Linked DNA regions of Undibacterium parvum. The protein of the gene in region 2 interacts with the protein of the main gene of each other region in a pairwise test. Links are inferred from orthologs where the notes say so. Each region holds a gene or a part of one and is shown on either strand. Other genes may lie near its edges.

Region 1 (7,296 bases), 230 kb from region 2 along the record:
TTCATTGCCGAACAGCCTGATCATAATGGATCAATTGGATTTCTGATTACCAGCGATGAAGAAGGTCCGGCTACCGACGGCACTGTGATCGTTTGCAACTTACTCAAGGAGCGTGGCGAGCAAATTGATTATTGCATCGTCGGCGAGCCAACCTCGGTCGACCTATTGGGTGACACCATCAAGAATGGCCGCCGTGGCACCATGTCAGGCAAGTTGACGATCAAAGGTGTACAAGGCCATATCGCCTATCCGCAGCTGGCAAAAAACCCTATCCATTTGGCCGCACCTGCGATGGCTGAACTAGTTGCTGAGGTGTGGGATCAGGGCAATGACTATTACCTGCCCACCTCTTGGCAAATGTCGAATATCCATGGCGGCACCGGCGCTTCCAACGTAATACCCGGTGAAGTGGTGATCGATTTTAATTTCAGGTTCTGCACTGCCAGCACTGCAGAGGGTTTGCAGCAGCGCGTGCATGCCATTCTCGACAGTCATCAACTGGACTACGCTTTGAAGTGGACAGTGGGCGGTCATCCTTTCTTGACGCCTAAGGGTGAATTGAGCGAAGCCTTGGCTGCGGCGATCAAAGCCGAGACGGGTCTAGACACTGAATTATCGACCACTGGCGGCACCTCGGATGGACGCTTTATTGCCAAGATCTGCCAGCAAGTGATAGAGTTCGGCCCGCCCAACGCCAGCATCCATAAGATAGACGAGCATATAGAATTGCGTTTTATTGATCCGCTAAAAAACATTTACCGCCGCACTTTAGAAAATTTACTGACATGACTAGTACCAACACTCCATCCATCGCGCATGCCGCGGCGAGCTTTTCCACACTGCGCGATTTGTTGCGCTATGCGGTTACCCGTTTCAATACTGCAGAGCTGTTCTTCGGCCACGGCAGTGCCAATGCCCTCGATGAAGCAGCCTATTTGCTGCTGCACAGCTTAAAACTGCCACTCGATAAGATAGATCCTTTTCTCGATGCACGCTTACTGCCAGAAGAAATACTTGCGGCATTGGCCGTGATAGAACGGCGCGCAGTAGACCGGGTGCCGGCCTCTTATCTGACTAATGAAGCATGGTTGGGCACTTACAATTTTTATGTGGATGAGCGCGTCATCGTGCCGCGTTCGTTTATCGCCGAACTGATTCCTGAGCATTTTTCACCATGGGTGCAAGATGCCGACGCCATCACCGATATTCTCGAACTGTGCACAGGCTCGGGCTGCCTGCCGATTATGTTGGCCGATGCCTTTAGCAATGCACATGTCGATACTGTCGATATTTCAGGCGATGCGCTTGATGTGGCGCGCCGCAATGTCGCCACTTACCAATTAGAAGACAGAATTACCCTGATAGAGTCCGATCTGTACACCAAGGTTCCGGCTAAAAAATACGATTTAATTATCACCAATCCACCCTACGTCAATTCCGGCTCCATGAGTAAATTGCCGCAGGAATATCTGCATGAACCGCAGATTGCCCTGGCTGGCGGTACTGACGGCATGGATTTAGTGCGCAAGATCGTCGCTGGTGCAGCGCAACATTTGAAGCCCAATGGTATACTGATGGTCGAAATCGGTAACGAACGCGAATTTGCAGAGCAGGCATTTGCCGGCCTAGACCTGACCTGGCTCTCTACCAGTGCCGGTGATGACATGGTTTTCTTACTCTATGCCGATCAGTTACTCAGCATTAAATAATATTTTTTACTCTGTGCAATCCTCCTAGCTCGCTAGGAAATCGCATACTCACCCCTAGTATCGATGGGGAAACGCTGAAGCCGCACATAGACTGTGCGGTTTCAGCGTTTTAAGACAGATACTCCCCCGTTTATTCGCATTCTTGCGGATCAATCGATTTTTCAATTAAGTAATTAAGTAAATAAGTAAGTAAATAAACAATGATACGTTTTCTCCAAGTCGTTCTGGCTCGCGGCACCAAACCACTGTTCGACAATGTCGATATCACGCTCAATCCAGGCGACAAAATCGGTCTGATCGGCTCCAATGGCGCGGGGAAATCGAGTTTATTTGCGATGTTGCGCGGTGAATTGCACCCCGATCAAGGCAGTATAGAATTCCCGGCTAAATGGCAGTTAGCCCACGTGGCGCAAGAAACTCCCGCCTTAGATCGCACCGCGATCGATTATGCGATCGATGGTGATACCGCACTGCGCAAACTTGAAGCGCAATTGGCCGAACTCGAAGCCCAGCCCGAGAGCATGGAAAACGGCATCGCCATCGGCGAGATGTATGGCGCACTGGCCGATGCGGACGCCTACACGGTGCGTCCGCGTGGCGAACAATTGTTATTGGGTTTGGGCTTTACCATCGATCAGATGGAGCAATCGGTCGCCAGTTTTTCAGGTGGTTGGCGTATGCGTTTGAATCTGGCGCAGGCTTTGATGTGTAAGTCCGATTTACTGCTACTCGATGAACCGACCAACCATTTGGATTTGGATGCGATTATCTGGCTGGAAGATTGGCTCAAGCGTTATGCCGGTACCCTGATCATCATCTCGCATGATAGAGATTTCCTCGATGGCGTCGTCAATGTGATTGCCCATATCGACGAACGCAAACTTAAACGTTACTCGGGTAACTATTCAGCTTTCGAACGTCAGCGCGTAGCACAATTGATTTTAGCGCAAAGTGCGATTGAAAAACAAACCCGCAAGCGCGACCATTTGCAATCCTTTATCTCGCGTTTTGCCGCCAAAGCCAGTAAGGCAAAGCAGGCGCAAAGTCGTATCAAAGCTTTGGCCAAGATGGAAGAATTGGCACCATTGCGTGCCGCAGCTGAATTCTCGTTTGAATTCCGTGAGCCTTTGAGCGCTCCGAATCCTATGCTGGTGATGGAAGACGTCGATTGCGGCTACCGCATCGAGTCCAAGACCGATCATAGTTTCACTGAGAAGAAGATCGTTGGCGACGTCAAATTCTCCCTGCAAATCGGTCAGCGTATCGGCTTACTCGGCGTCAACGGAGCGGGTAAATCGACCCTGATCAAAACCCTGGTCGGTGACATTGCGCCATTGTCCGGCACTATGCTGACGGGTAAAGGTCTGTCTATCGGTTATTTTGCTCAGCATCAGGTCGAAATGCTGCGCCATAACGAATCGCCTTTATGGCATCTGGCGCATATTGCACCTGGCATACGCGAACAAGAATTGCGCAATTTCCTCGGCGGCTTTAACTTCCCTGGCAATATGGTGACTAGCCCTATCGCGCCTTTCTCAGGCGGTGAAAAAGCGCGTCTAGCATTGGCAATGATAGTCTGGCAGCGCCCTAACCTCTTGCTGCTCGATGAACCGACCAACCATCTGGATCTGGAAACCCGTGAAGCGCTGACCGACGCGCTGGCGCAGTTTGAAGGTACCTTGGTGGTGGTCTCGCATGACAGGCATTTGTTGCGCGCTACCACGGACCAATTCATCATCGTTGCCGATGGTAAGTTAGAGCCTTTTGACGGCGATCTGGACGACTACAAAGACTGGCTATTCAAGAATAAACTGGCGAAAGCCAACGCGCAAGCCAACGAACCGGCCTTGCCTGCGAACAAAAAAACCGACGCCCTGCCTTTGGCGAAGCCGATTCCAGTGGCTGACAAAGGCGACAATAAAGAACAGCGCCGCAAGGAAACGGAAGACAAACAAAAGTTGGCCGCGCAACGCAAGCCGATAGAAAACCAGATTAAAAAACTCGAAGAGCAATTGGCCAAGCTCAACAGCAAGAAACACGCACTTGCCGCGCAATTGGAAGACAGTGCTATCTATAACGATACCAACAAAGAGAAGCTCAAGGGATTATTGCTAGACCAAGCTTATCTGGTAAAAGAACTAGGCGAAGTCGAAGCGAGTTGGCTGGAACAACAAGAGTATCTGGAAGCGGTAGGCTAAGCCACTATGAGCGCCCTATTCTCCTCGTATCAGCTAGGGTCTTTGCATCTGAAGAACCGGATCGCAATTGCGCCAATGTGTCAGTACTCGGCGCTCGATGGCAAAGCCAGCGATTGGCATCTGATGCACATGGGCGCGATGACACTCTCGGGCGCTGGCTTATTTTGCATAGAGGCAGCAGCAGTGCTGCCTGAAGGGCGCATTAGCCCAGCCGACCTGGGGCTGTGGTCGGATGACACTGAGGCCGCATTAGCCAAAGTGATTAACTCGGTTCGCAAATATTCTAGCATGCCGATTGCGATCCAATTAGCGCACGCCGGACGCAAAGCCTCCACCCACGTACCCTGGCAAGGCGGTAAGCAGTGCTCAGCTGCAGAAGGTGGCTGGCAAACTCTCGGTCCCTCTGCGCTGGCACACAATCCACACGACTTACCGCCAGTGGAGCTCGATCATGCTGGCATGCAGCGCATCTGCCAGGGCTTCGTTGATGCTGCGCTGCGCGCCCATCGCATCGGTATCGACGCCATTGAGATCCATGCTGCGCACGGGTATTTACTCCATCAATTTCTCTCGCCACTATCGAATCAACGCGAAGACGAATACGGTGGCAGTCTGGCAAACCGGATGCGCTTCCCCTTGCAGATCATGGCGGCACTACGCGCTGCACTTCCTGCCGATAAGGTGATTGGAATCCGTGTCTCTGCCACTGATTGGGTGGACGGCGGTTGGGATCTTGAGCAGTGCCTGGTGTTTGCACAGGCCTTACATTCGCTCAACTGTAGCTTCATCCATGTCTCTAGCGGCGGCGTCTCGCCACTGCAAAACATTCCGGCGAGTGCTGGATATCAAGTTGAGTTTGCCAATAGAATTCGCCAGCATACCGGCATGCCTACCATCGCAGTCGGATTAATTACCGAGCCGGCACAAGCGGAAGCCATCATTGCTGAGGGTCAGGCTGATATGGTAGCGCTGGCGCGCGCCATACTCTACAATCCGCACTGGCCTTGGCATGCAGCCGCCGAATTGGGCGCCAGTGTAGAGGTGGCACCGCAATATTTGCGCTCGCAGCCGCTTGGATATACAAACTTACTTGTGGCGAATACATCGCTCCCCGCGTCAAAAGTCTAAACCAACAAGCGAAGACAAATCGCTGCGGATAGTGATCAAACGCATGGAGCACCATCAATCTTTTGCTACTGCGCCTGGCTTGCTATGAAATCAAATAGCCATAGCCCCAGTGCGCATATTTCATGCGCCTTGCCGGCCATGCATGCCGCAAACCCGCATGGATACTGGGTCTGCGGCTAGGTCGCTGGTGCCATTTGAGGTAAGGCCGGCGAGTGGATTGCCTTAACCGATTGCCTTAATCGATTGCCTTAACGAATGGGCGCTGTTTGGATGGTTTGTGGTGCCGCTAATTTTTCAGAGAAATACGCCGCCAGATTTTCGCTCAAGCCTTGATCGATGACACGACTGACTAAGTTTCTTAAACTGCTGGCGTCGGCAATATCAAACACAAACAAGCGATACACATCGGAGAGTTTTAAACTGCCAGGATCTGCCGTAAAGATCCAGCGATCTGTGCCCGCATCCATCTTATTCCACCACGGTCTTTGGGATTTTGCAGTGTGATCAGCGGTAACCTTGGCAACCCAATCTGCTTCCAGCATTTGCGCTAACAATCCCTCAATTTCATCGAGTCCAAAGCGCGTCTGTATCCGTATGCTGGCTAGATCAACGCTGGCACCACCACTACCATTTCTGGCAAGGACCAGGACTTTTAATACCGCCACTGCGTCCTCAAACGCGCTGCCAGGCGTAGGCACATGCCACCAGCGTTCAAATTTGACGATGGGTAATGAGGCGGCAATCACCGCACCGATTAAAGTAATCAGCCACGACAAGTAAATCCAGAGTAAGAAAATCGGAATCGCCGCCAGTGCACCATAAATCATGGTGTAGGTTGGGAAGCGCGTCACAAACACAGCAAACAAACGCTTGGAAATTTCAAATGCCAGCGCCGCAAATAGCCCGCCCCAGGCGGCGTCGCGCCAGTCTACACTACGGTTAGGCACGGCCAGATACAGCAAGGTGAAAGCCCCGGTGGTAAAAAATATCGACACCATCGTATAAAAAACTGCCCCTACAAAAGGCACAGCGCCGACCACACCACTGGTGGCGGAAAACAGATAAGAGGTGGCGCTCAGTGAGATACCGATCAGCAAAGGTCCCAAAGTGATGATGGCCCAATACACCAAAATTCTTTGCATGATAGGACGGCCTTGTTTGACATGCCAAATCTGATTAAAGGAGCGGTCTATCATCGACAACGTGGTGACCGCGGTCACCATCAAGGCGACCCCGCCTATCGCGGACAAGCGGGTCGCCTTGGTGGCAAACTGGGTCAGGTAGCCCATTACCGTATTTGAAATCCCCTTGGGCATGAGGTTTTGAATAAAATAGGCCTCTAAAGACGTCCTGAAATTATTAAACAGTGGGAAAGCGGTGAAGATTGCCAGCGCTATCGTGATGATGGGCACCAAGGCCAAAACGGTGGTGAAGGTCAGACTGCCCGCCACCTGCGGCAAGCGCCCTTCTTTTAGCCTGCCAAAGGCAAACCAAAACAAATTACGTATTTGCGACCATGATAATCCACGCATAAAAATTTTACTCTATCTCTTATCGACACTAAGCTGAAGCTACCAGCCCACATTGTAATGGACTTGCTTGTTTTGCTAACTATTTTCAAGCGTCTGCGCTGAATAATTTAAGCCTGGCTGCTCGGACAATTCAAAACATTCTTGTTTCGTCTGACGTTAGCGTGGTCTATACATATCCTGTATTAATCCGACCTATAATAGCGTCTGCAAATTCCCTTTAGTAGTGACCAATTGTTTCATTTAAAAATTGGCACAGATAATTATTTTTATGCCCCCTATTACCCTACTCGTTTTATTTTATTCACGTCATGGCAGCACCCGACGTCTGGCAGAACTGATCGCCCAAGGAATTGAGAGCGTACCAGGTTGCGATGCCAGATTACGCACAGTGCCGGCGGTGAGCAGTGTCACGCAGGCCACTGAACCAGAGATTCCGGCCGAGGGTGCACCGTATGTAGAACTCAGTGATTTGACTGAATGTGCTGGCTTGGCGTTAGGCTCACCAACTCGTTTTGGAAATATGGCGGCAGCCATGAAGTATTTCTGGGATGGCACGGCGAGTGATTGGCTATCTGGCACTTTGGTCGGCAAGCCGGCCTGCGTATTTACCTCAACCGGCAGCCTGCACGGCGGTCAGGAATCAACCCTGCTATCCATGATGCTGCCCTTACTGCACCATGGCATGCTCATCACGGGGCTACCTTACAGTCAACCCGAATTGATGAGTAC
Region 2 (7,763 bases):
TCGATCGGCGGAAACGATTCAACTGATTCAGCGAATTGTCTCCATCAACAAAATTTGGAGCGGCCGACGATGGAGCATCCTGCAAGAGTTTGGTCTTGGCTTGCGCGAATTCTGCATCAGTCAGGGCGCCTGACTGATGCAATTCATGCAGACGTTTGATTTCGTCAGCGAGATTCATAGTGTATGGATTTTATAAATCTAACAAAAGACGGGCTGGATCTTCCAGCGCTTCCTTCATCGCTACCAGACCCAAGACAGCTTCGCGACCATCAATGATACGGTGATCGTAAGACATCGCCAGATAGTTCATAGGACGCACCACGATTTGGCCATTCTCAACAACCGCGCGGTCTTTGGTTGCATGCACACCCAAGATCGCTGACTGAGGAGGATTGATAATTGGCGTCGACAACATAGAACCGAAAGTACCACCATTGGAAATGGAGAAAGTACCTCCGGTCAAATCATCTAAAGTCAATTTACCATCTTTTGCCTTGGCACCGAATTCACCGATTTTCTTCTCGATATCGGCGATCGACATTTGATCCGCATTACGCAGAATAGGCACTACCAAACCACGTGGTGAACCGACCGCGATACCAATGTCAAAATAACCGTGGTAGACAATATCATTACCATCAACAGAAGCATTGATCACTGGATATTTCTTAAGTGCAGCTACCGCAGCTTTCACAAAGAAGGACATAAAGCCAAGCTTAACGCCATGCTCTTTTTCAAATTTATCTTTGTACTTGTTACGCAAATCGATTACTGGCTGCATATTGACTTCATTGAAGGTCGTCAAAATCGCGTTAGTCGATTGTGATTGCACCAGGCGCTCTGCAATACGTGCACGCAGACGGCTCATAGGCACGCGCTCTTCTGGACGATCACCCAATTTTGGTGCTGCAGGCGCCGCAACTTGTTGCAGAGCTGGCTTAGCAGCAACCACTGCCACCGGCGCTACTACAGGCACTGCAGCTTTAGCAGAAACAGCGGCTAAAGCGTCGCCCTTAGTAACACGACCATCTTTGCCCGAACCATCAACAGCGCTCGCTGCCAGATTATTTTCAGCCAAAATTTTAGCGGCCGCTGGCATTGCAACACCAGCAGAAGATTTTGCACCGGTATCAACGGCGGCAGCTGCAGTTGCTGCAGGCACTGCCGAGACTTGAATCGGGCTCACTTTTGCAGACGCATCGGTATCCAACATTGCGATCACTTCACCCGCGACGACCAAACTGCCATCGCCCTTGATGATTTGGGTAATCACGCCATCTACCGGCGCTGGCAATTCCATAACGACTTTATCAGTCTCTACATCGACCAGATTTTCATCGCGAGTCACAGCCTCGCCAATTTTTTTATGCCAGGTCAGCAAGGTCGCTTCTGCGACGGATTCAGATAACTGGGGTACTTTTACTTCGATAATTGCCATGTTTTTTCTCCGTTTCGGATTCTATTGGGCGCAGCAGCTTCTACCGCGCCGCATGTCTTTACTTGGTCAGGATATAACCCTTGAGCTTGGAAAAAGCGGTATCCAGTAATGCTTTTTGCTGCGCATAGTGCTTGTCGTAATAACCGACAGCAGGAGACGCACTTGCTGGACGACCTGCATAGGCAAGCTTCTGTCCATCTTCCAAACTTTCAAAGATGTTGTGCTGAATCTGGAACCAAGGTCCCTGATTTTGCGGTTCATCTTGAGTCCAGACCAATTCCGACAACTCAGGGAATTTCTTCAATTCAGCCGCAAAACTCTTATGTGGGAACGGATACAGCTGTTCAACACGAATGATCGCGACATCTGTCAAACCACGCTCTTTACGCGCATTCACCAGATCAAAATAAACCTTACCTGAACAGGCGATAACGCGCTTAACCTTCTTGGCATCGATTTTCTCGTCGACTTCACCGATCACGGTATGAAAACTACCTTTGGCCAATTCCGACAAAGCAGAGCCTGCATCTTTATTCCTGAGCAGAGACTTCGGTGTCATGATTACCAGAGGCTTACGGAACATCCGTATCATCTGACGACGCAATAGATGGAAAATCTGCGCAGCGGTAGTCGGCTGAACAACTTGCATATTATTGTCAGCACACAATTGCAGGAAGCGCTCAGGGCGGGCTGAGGAATGCTCAGGACCTTGGCCTTCATAACCGTGCGGCAACATCATGACCAACCCAGATGCACGGCCCCACTTCACTTCGCCAGAGCTAATGAATTGATCGATGACGACCTGTGCACCATTGGCGAAATCGCCGAATTGCGCTTCCCAGATCGTCAAAGTATTTGGTTCTGCTGTGGAATAACCGTATTCAAACGCCAGTACTGCCTCTTCCGATAAAACAGAGTCAATCACTGTAAATGGTGCTTGCTTCTCTGAAATATTTTGCAGAGGAATATAAGTACCGGCATCCCAACGCTCGCGTTTCTGATCATGTAACACAGCATGACGATGTACGAAAGTACCGCGTCCAGCATCTTGCCCAGTCAAACGGATAGCGTAGCCAGAAGAAACCAGAGACGCATAGGCCAGATGTTCGCCCATACCCCAATCAAGATTCATCTCGCCGCGTCCCATAGTTGCGCGGTCACCCAAGACTTTTTCGACCAGGCTATGCGGTTTAAAACCTTCTGGCACCACTGTAATACGCTGGGCCAGACGCTTTAACTCTGTCATTGGCACAGCAGTATCAGCAGCATCGGTCCACTTACGATTCAGGAAAGGAATCCAGTCAACCGCATATTTATTTTTAAAGTTCGAAATAACTGGGTCGCGGGTATGTTTACCTGCATCCATTGCATCACGGAAGGCTTTCACCATCTGATCGCCAGAATCCGCTGCAATTGTGCCCTGAGCCGACAATCTGTCAGCGTACAGTTTGCGAGTACCTGGATGTTGACCAATTTTCTTGTACATCAAAGGCTGAGTCAAAGCAGGTGTATCTTGCTCGTTATGCCCCAACTTACGATAACAGATGATATCAACCACCACGTCTTTTTTGAATTCCATGCGGTAATCCAAGGCGATTTGCGTCGCCAGAACTACAGCCTCAGGATCATCACCATTGACATGCAATACTGGTGCTTCAATCATCTTAACGACGTCGGAGCAATACAGAGTGGAACGTGAATCGCGCGGATCAGATGTGGTGAAACCGATTTGATTATTGATCACGATATGCATAGTACCGCCAGTACCGTAACCACGCGTCTGCGCCAGATTCAAGGTTTCCATGACCACACCCTGACCTGCAAAAGCAGCGTCACCATGTACCAGAATAGGCAAGACTTGCGAACCGTCTTTATCACCACGACGCTCCATACGCGCCTTGACAGAACCCTCAACGACAGGATTCACGATTTCAAGATGCGATGGATTAAATGCCAGTGACAAATGTACTGGACCGCCTGGAGTAGATACGTCAGAGGAAAAACCCTGGTGATATTTAACGTCACCGGAAGGTAAATCGTCGCCATGCTTGCCTTCAAATTCAGCAAACAGATCCTGCGGCATTTTGCCTAGTGTATTAACCAACACATTCAGACGGCCGCGATGCGCCATACCGATAACGATTTCCTCTACACCGCGCTCACCCGCGCGTTGTATGGTTTCGTCCATGGAAGCGATAAAACTTTCGCTGCCCTCAAGAGAGAAACGCTTTTGTCCCACGTAGCGGGTATGCAGATAACGTTCCAGTCCTTCCGCAGCTGTCAGACGATCAAGTATATGTTTTTTCTTGTCGGCAGTAAAACTTGGAGTCGAGCGTATCGATTCCAATTTCTCTTGCAACCAGCGTTTTTCCGTAGGATCGCTGATGTACATGAATTCAGCACCGATAGAACGGCAATAGGTATCGCGCAAGGAGTTCAATAAATCGCGCAGTGAGCACGTCTCAGCACCAAAATAGGTATTACTGATATTGAACTGTATATCCATATCTGAATCGGTAAAGCCATAGAAACTCGGCTCCAACTCAGGGATACTCGGACGCTCCTGGCGTTGCAAAGGATCCAGGTTTGCCCATTGGCTGCCCAAAAAACGATACGCAGCAATCAATTGCTGAGCGGCCACGCGTTTGCGTCCCATATCAGCATCAGTTGTAGCGAGCACGGTCCGTATCGGGCCTTGCTTTGCACGTTCGGCGAAAGAAGCAATCACAGGAGCATGCGCAACGTCTGGACGGGCGGAACCGTCAACAGCCGGGACATGTTGCATTGCATCGAAATAGGCGCGCCAATTATCAGGCACAGACCCAGGATTATTCAGATACGCCTCATATAGTTCTTCTACGTACGGCGCATTGCCGCCGAACAGATACGAGTTAGCGTTTAATTGTTGCATCATCTTGCTCACCTTTCTTCGCGTTTTGCGAGATTAGCGGGTTAATCTAACCTTCCGCGACACGGCCTGACCGGTTAGCGGATTGCACATCAAGTTGTGGGGAAGGGCTGATTTGAAAATCATTGCAGTTTTGCTTCACTTGTTATTTTTCAGAAAAATGACCAATTGAAGCAAAAATGAAAATACATCCAAAAATTTCACTTTCGAGCCGAAGCATAGCATCTTTATTCAATAAAAAAAAGGCGAGTCACGAAGACTCGCCTTTTTTGCACACTTTTCTAAAAACGCTTAGCGCTTCTCTATCGGTTGCACGTCGCGTGTTTGAGAACCCACAAACAACTGACGTGGACGGCCGATTTTTTGCTCAGGATCAGAAATCATTTCCTTCCACTGAGCGATCCAACCTACGGTACGCGCCAGAGCGAAGATTCCGGTAAACAAGGAAGTTGGAATACCCAGCGCGCGCTGTACGATGCCCGAATAGAAGTCAACGTTTGGGTAAAGTTTGCGAGAAACGAAGTATTCGTCTTCCAGTGCAATTTTCTCCAACGCCATCGCCAATTTAAACAAAGGATCGTCTTGTAAACCGAGCTCCTGCAAGACTTCGTAGCAAGTTTCACGCATCAATTTTGCGCGAGGATCGTAGTTTTTATACACACGATGACCAAAACCCATCAACTTCACGCCAGAATTTTTATCTTTAACCTGTCTGATGAATTCCGGGATGTGATCGACACTGCCGATCTCTTCCAACATACTCAAGGCAGCCTCATTTGCACCACCATGCGCAGGACCCCACAGGCAAGCGATACCCGCAGCGATACAAGCAAAAGGATTGGCACCTGAGGAACCAGCCAGACGAACAGTCGAGGTCGATGCATTTTGCTCGTGATCAGCATGCAAGATCAAAATACGATCAAGAGCGCGCACCAAAACCTCATTGGTTTTATACGGAGCACACGGTGTCGAGAACATCATATGCATAAAGTTAGCACTATACGACAAGTCGTTGCGAGGATAAACAAAAGGCTGACCGATAGAATATTTGTACGCCATCGCCACTAATGTAGGCATTTTCGCGATCAAGCGGATTGCAGAAACTTCGCGGTGGTGCGGATCGTTAATATCCAGAGAATCATGATAAAACGACGCCAGGGCACCAACAGTACCAACCAATACCGACATAGGATGCGCATCACGACGGAAGCCGCGGAAGAAAAATTGCATTTGCTCATGGACCATGGTGTGATTGGTCACTGTTGCAACAAATTTTTCTTTTTCTACTGCATTTGGCAATTCACCATTGAGTAACAAATAGCAAGTTTCCAGGAAGTCGCCGCCATTTACAGCCAACTGTTCGATAGGGTAACCGCGATACAACAATTCGCCCTTATCACCGTCGATGTAGGTAATCGAGGAATTACATGCTGCCGTCGACATAAAACCTGGATCATAGGTAAACATGCCAGTGGTCGCATACAACTTGCGGATATCGATGACATCAGGACCAACTGTCCCTTTGTAAATTGGCATTTCCAATGATGGTGAACCATCGGAAAAAGATAAGGTTGCTTTTATTTCAGAGTTGGTCATGGCTCTTCCTTCGATGTAGAGGTGAGTCGTTAATTAAAAAAACACAAAAAAATTATTGAGCTTAGGCTTGTTGCAATCGAACTAAAAGTGCGCGGACATGAGGAAAATCAACTTCTGCCTCCGGCTGTTTTTTTGCCATCAACAAGTCCATCAAGGTGTTATCTGACAACTCCATCAATCGACTAAAGGCATCGACCTCATCATCAGACATAGCTTCCTCGTGAGCATCTAAGAAGCGCGTCAAAATCAAGTCATTTTCGAGCAAACCACGGCGCGCACGCCAACGCAGTCGAGCACGCTTGGCTGGGTCACTCTGATGGGATTGCATAACATTTTCCGACATAGACGCAGGCATAGATACAGACATAAGCACTTTCAATCAATACTTCTTATTTCAGGCAATTCTCGGCGCAATCAAAAATCACGCTCAGGCGCGAGCTTAAAAACCGCTTGAAATAAGGGCGGCATCCACAGGAAGCCGCTCTTTTTACCACTGAAAAAATCTAAAGATCAGGCTTAGACTGCACGTCTAACCATCAACTCTTTAATCTTGCCAATAGCGCGCGTTGGATTCAAGCCTTTAGGGCAAACGTCCACGCAATTCATAATCGTATGGCAACGGAACAAACGATAAGGATCTTCCAGATTATCCAAGCGCTCACCAGTAGCCTGATCACGTGAATCAGCAATAAAGCGATATGCCTGCAATAATCCAGCAGGACCTACGAATTTATCCGGATTCCACCAGAATGAAGGACAGGAGGTCGAACAACATGCACATAAGATGCATTCATACAGACCATCTAACTCCTCGCGTTCAGTCGGCGACTGCAGACGTTCTTTTTCCGGAGGAATAGTGTCATTCATCAAGTAAGGCTTGATCGAATTGTATTGCTTGAAAAACTGAGTCATGTCGACGATCAGATCGCGTATGACTGGCAAACCTGGCAAGGGGCGCAAAATGATAGGCTCGGTAAGCTCATTCAAGTTGGTAGTGCAAGCCAGGCCATTTTTGCCGTTAATATTCATCGCATCGGAACCGCAAACACCTTCACGGCATGAGCGACGCAGGGCTAGAGAATCATCCACATCTGCCTTGATGCGTTGCAGCGCATCCAGCAACATCTTGTCAGTATCTTGCAATTCAACTGTCAGATCTTGCATGTAAGGCTTAGCATCCTTGTCTGGATCGTAGCGATAGATTTGAAATTTTAATGTGCGTGCCATTGTGTATCTCTTTAAAAAGTACGAGCTTTAGGCTTGAAGGTTTCAACTGTCAGCGGCTTGGTAACGACCGGCTTATAATCTAGGCGATTTCCTTCTGAATACCAAAGCGTGTGTTTCATCCAGTTTTCATCATCACGTTTTTCGTAATCGCGATGAGCGTGCGCACCACGAGACTCTTTACGTGCATTCGCCGATGTGATGGTGGCTTTTGCGGTTTCTATCAGATTATCCAACTCCAAGGCTTCAACACGGGCAGTATTAAAGACTTTAGATTTATCTTTAAAGGAAACATGCTTACGACGCTCATCAAGCACCATGATTTCTTTGTAGCCAGCCTGCAATAAATCATCGGTACGGAACACACCACAGTATTTTTGCATGGTGCTACGAATGTCATTCGCAACATCTTGAACGCGCTCAGAACCTGTACTAGTTTCCAACTTAGCCAAACGTGACAATGCCAGATCAGCCGCATCTGCTGGAAGATCTTTATTGCTGCGCTCTTTAAGCTTACTTGCAACCACGTGGTTACCAGCGGCGCGACCAAACACCAACAGATCGAGCAAGGAATTAGTACCTAAACGATTCGCACCG

The links.
Region 1: the proteins of EJN92_RS18540 (region 2) and EJN92_RS19510 interact in binary tests that used the Escherichia coli proteins (3 or more experiments, as listed by UniProt). The link is inferred for Undibacterium parvum from one-to-one orthologs.

Annotation. Positions count from the first base shown.
Region 1 is NZ_CP034464.1:4,470,268-4,477,563, reverse strand. What follows is about bases 1,472-4,408. They hold EJN92_RS19510 (ATP-binding cassette domain-containing protein), read left to right. Parts: upstream 1,472-1,909; coding sequence 1,910-3,907; downstream 3,908-4,408. Other genes in these bases: EJN92_RS19505 (NADH:flavin oxidoreductase/NADH oxidase), read left to right, coding at 3,914-4,408; prmB (50S ribosomal protein L3 N(5)-glutamine methyltransferase), read left to right, coding at 1,472-1,709. Also shown: dapE (succinyl-diaminopimelate desuccinylase), read left to right, coding at 1-789; more of prmB, read left to right, coding at 786-1,471; more of EJN92_RS19505, read left to right, coding at 4,409-5,035; EJN92_RS19500 (YihY family inner membrane protein), read right to left, coding at 5,284-6,567; wrbA (NAD(P)H:quinone oxidoreductase), read left to right, coding at 6,836-7,296. UniProt on the Escherichia coli protein: Genetic data indicate it may be involved in ribosome assembly or function.
Region 2 is NZ_CP034464.1:4,237,244-4,245,006, reverse strand. The notes cover bases 1,297-4,700. They hold EJN92_RS18540 (2-oxoglutarate dehydrogenase E1 component), read right to left. Parts: upstream 4,353-4,700; coding sequence 1,497-4,352; downstream 1,297-1,496. Other genes in these bases: gltA (citrate synthase), read right to left, coding at 4,638-4,700; odhB (2-oxoglutarate dehydrogenase complex dihydrolipoyllysine-residue succinyltransferase), read right to left, coding at 1,297-1,438. Outside these bases: EJN92_RS18550 (PspC domain-containing protein), read right to left, coding at 1-178; more of odhB, read right to left, coding at 191-1,296; more of gltA, read right to left, coding at 4,701-5,942; EJN92_RS18530 (FAD assembly factor SdhE), read right to left, coding at 6,004-6,309; EJN92_RS18525 (succinate dehydrogenase iron-sulfur subunit), read right to left, coding at 6,459-7,169; sdhA (succinate dehydrogenase flavoprotein subunit), read right to left, coding at 7,181-7,763. UniProt on the Escherichia coli protein: E1 component of the 2-oxoglutarate dehydrogenase (OGDH) complex which catalyzes the decarboxylation of 2-oxoglutarate, the first step in the conversion of 2-oxoglutarate to succinyl-CoA and CO(2).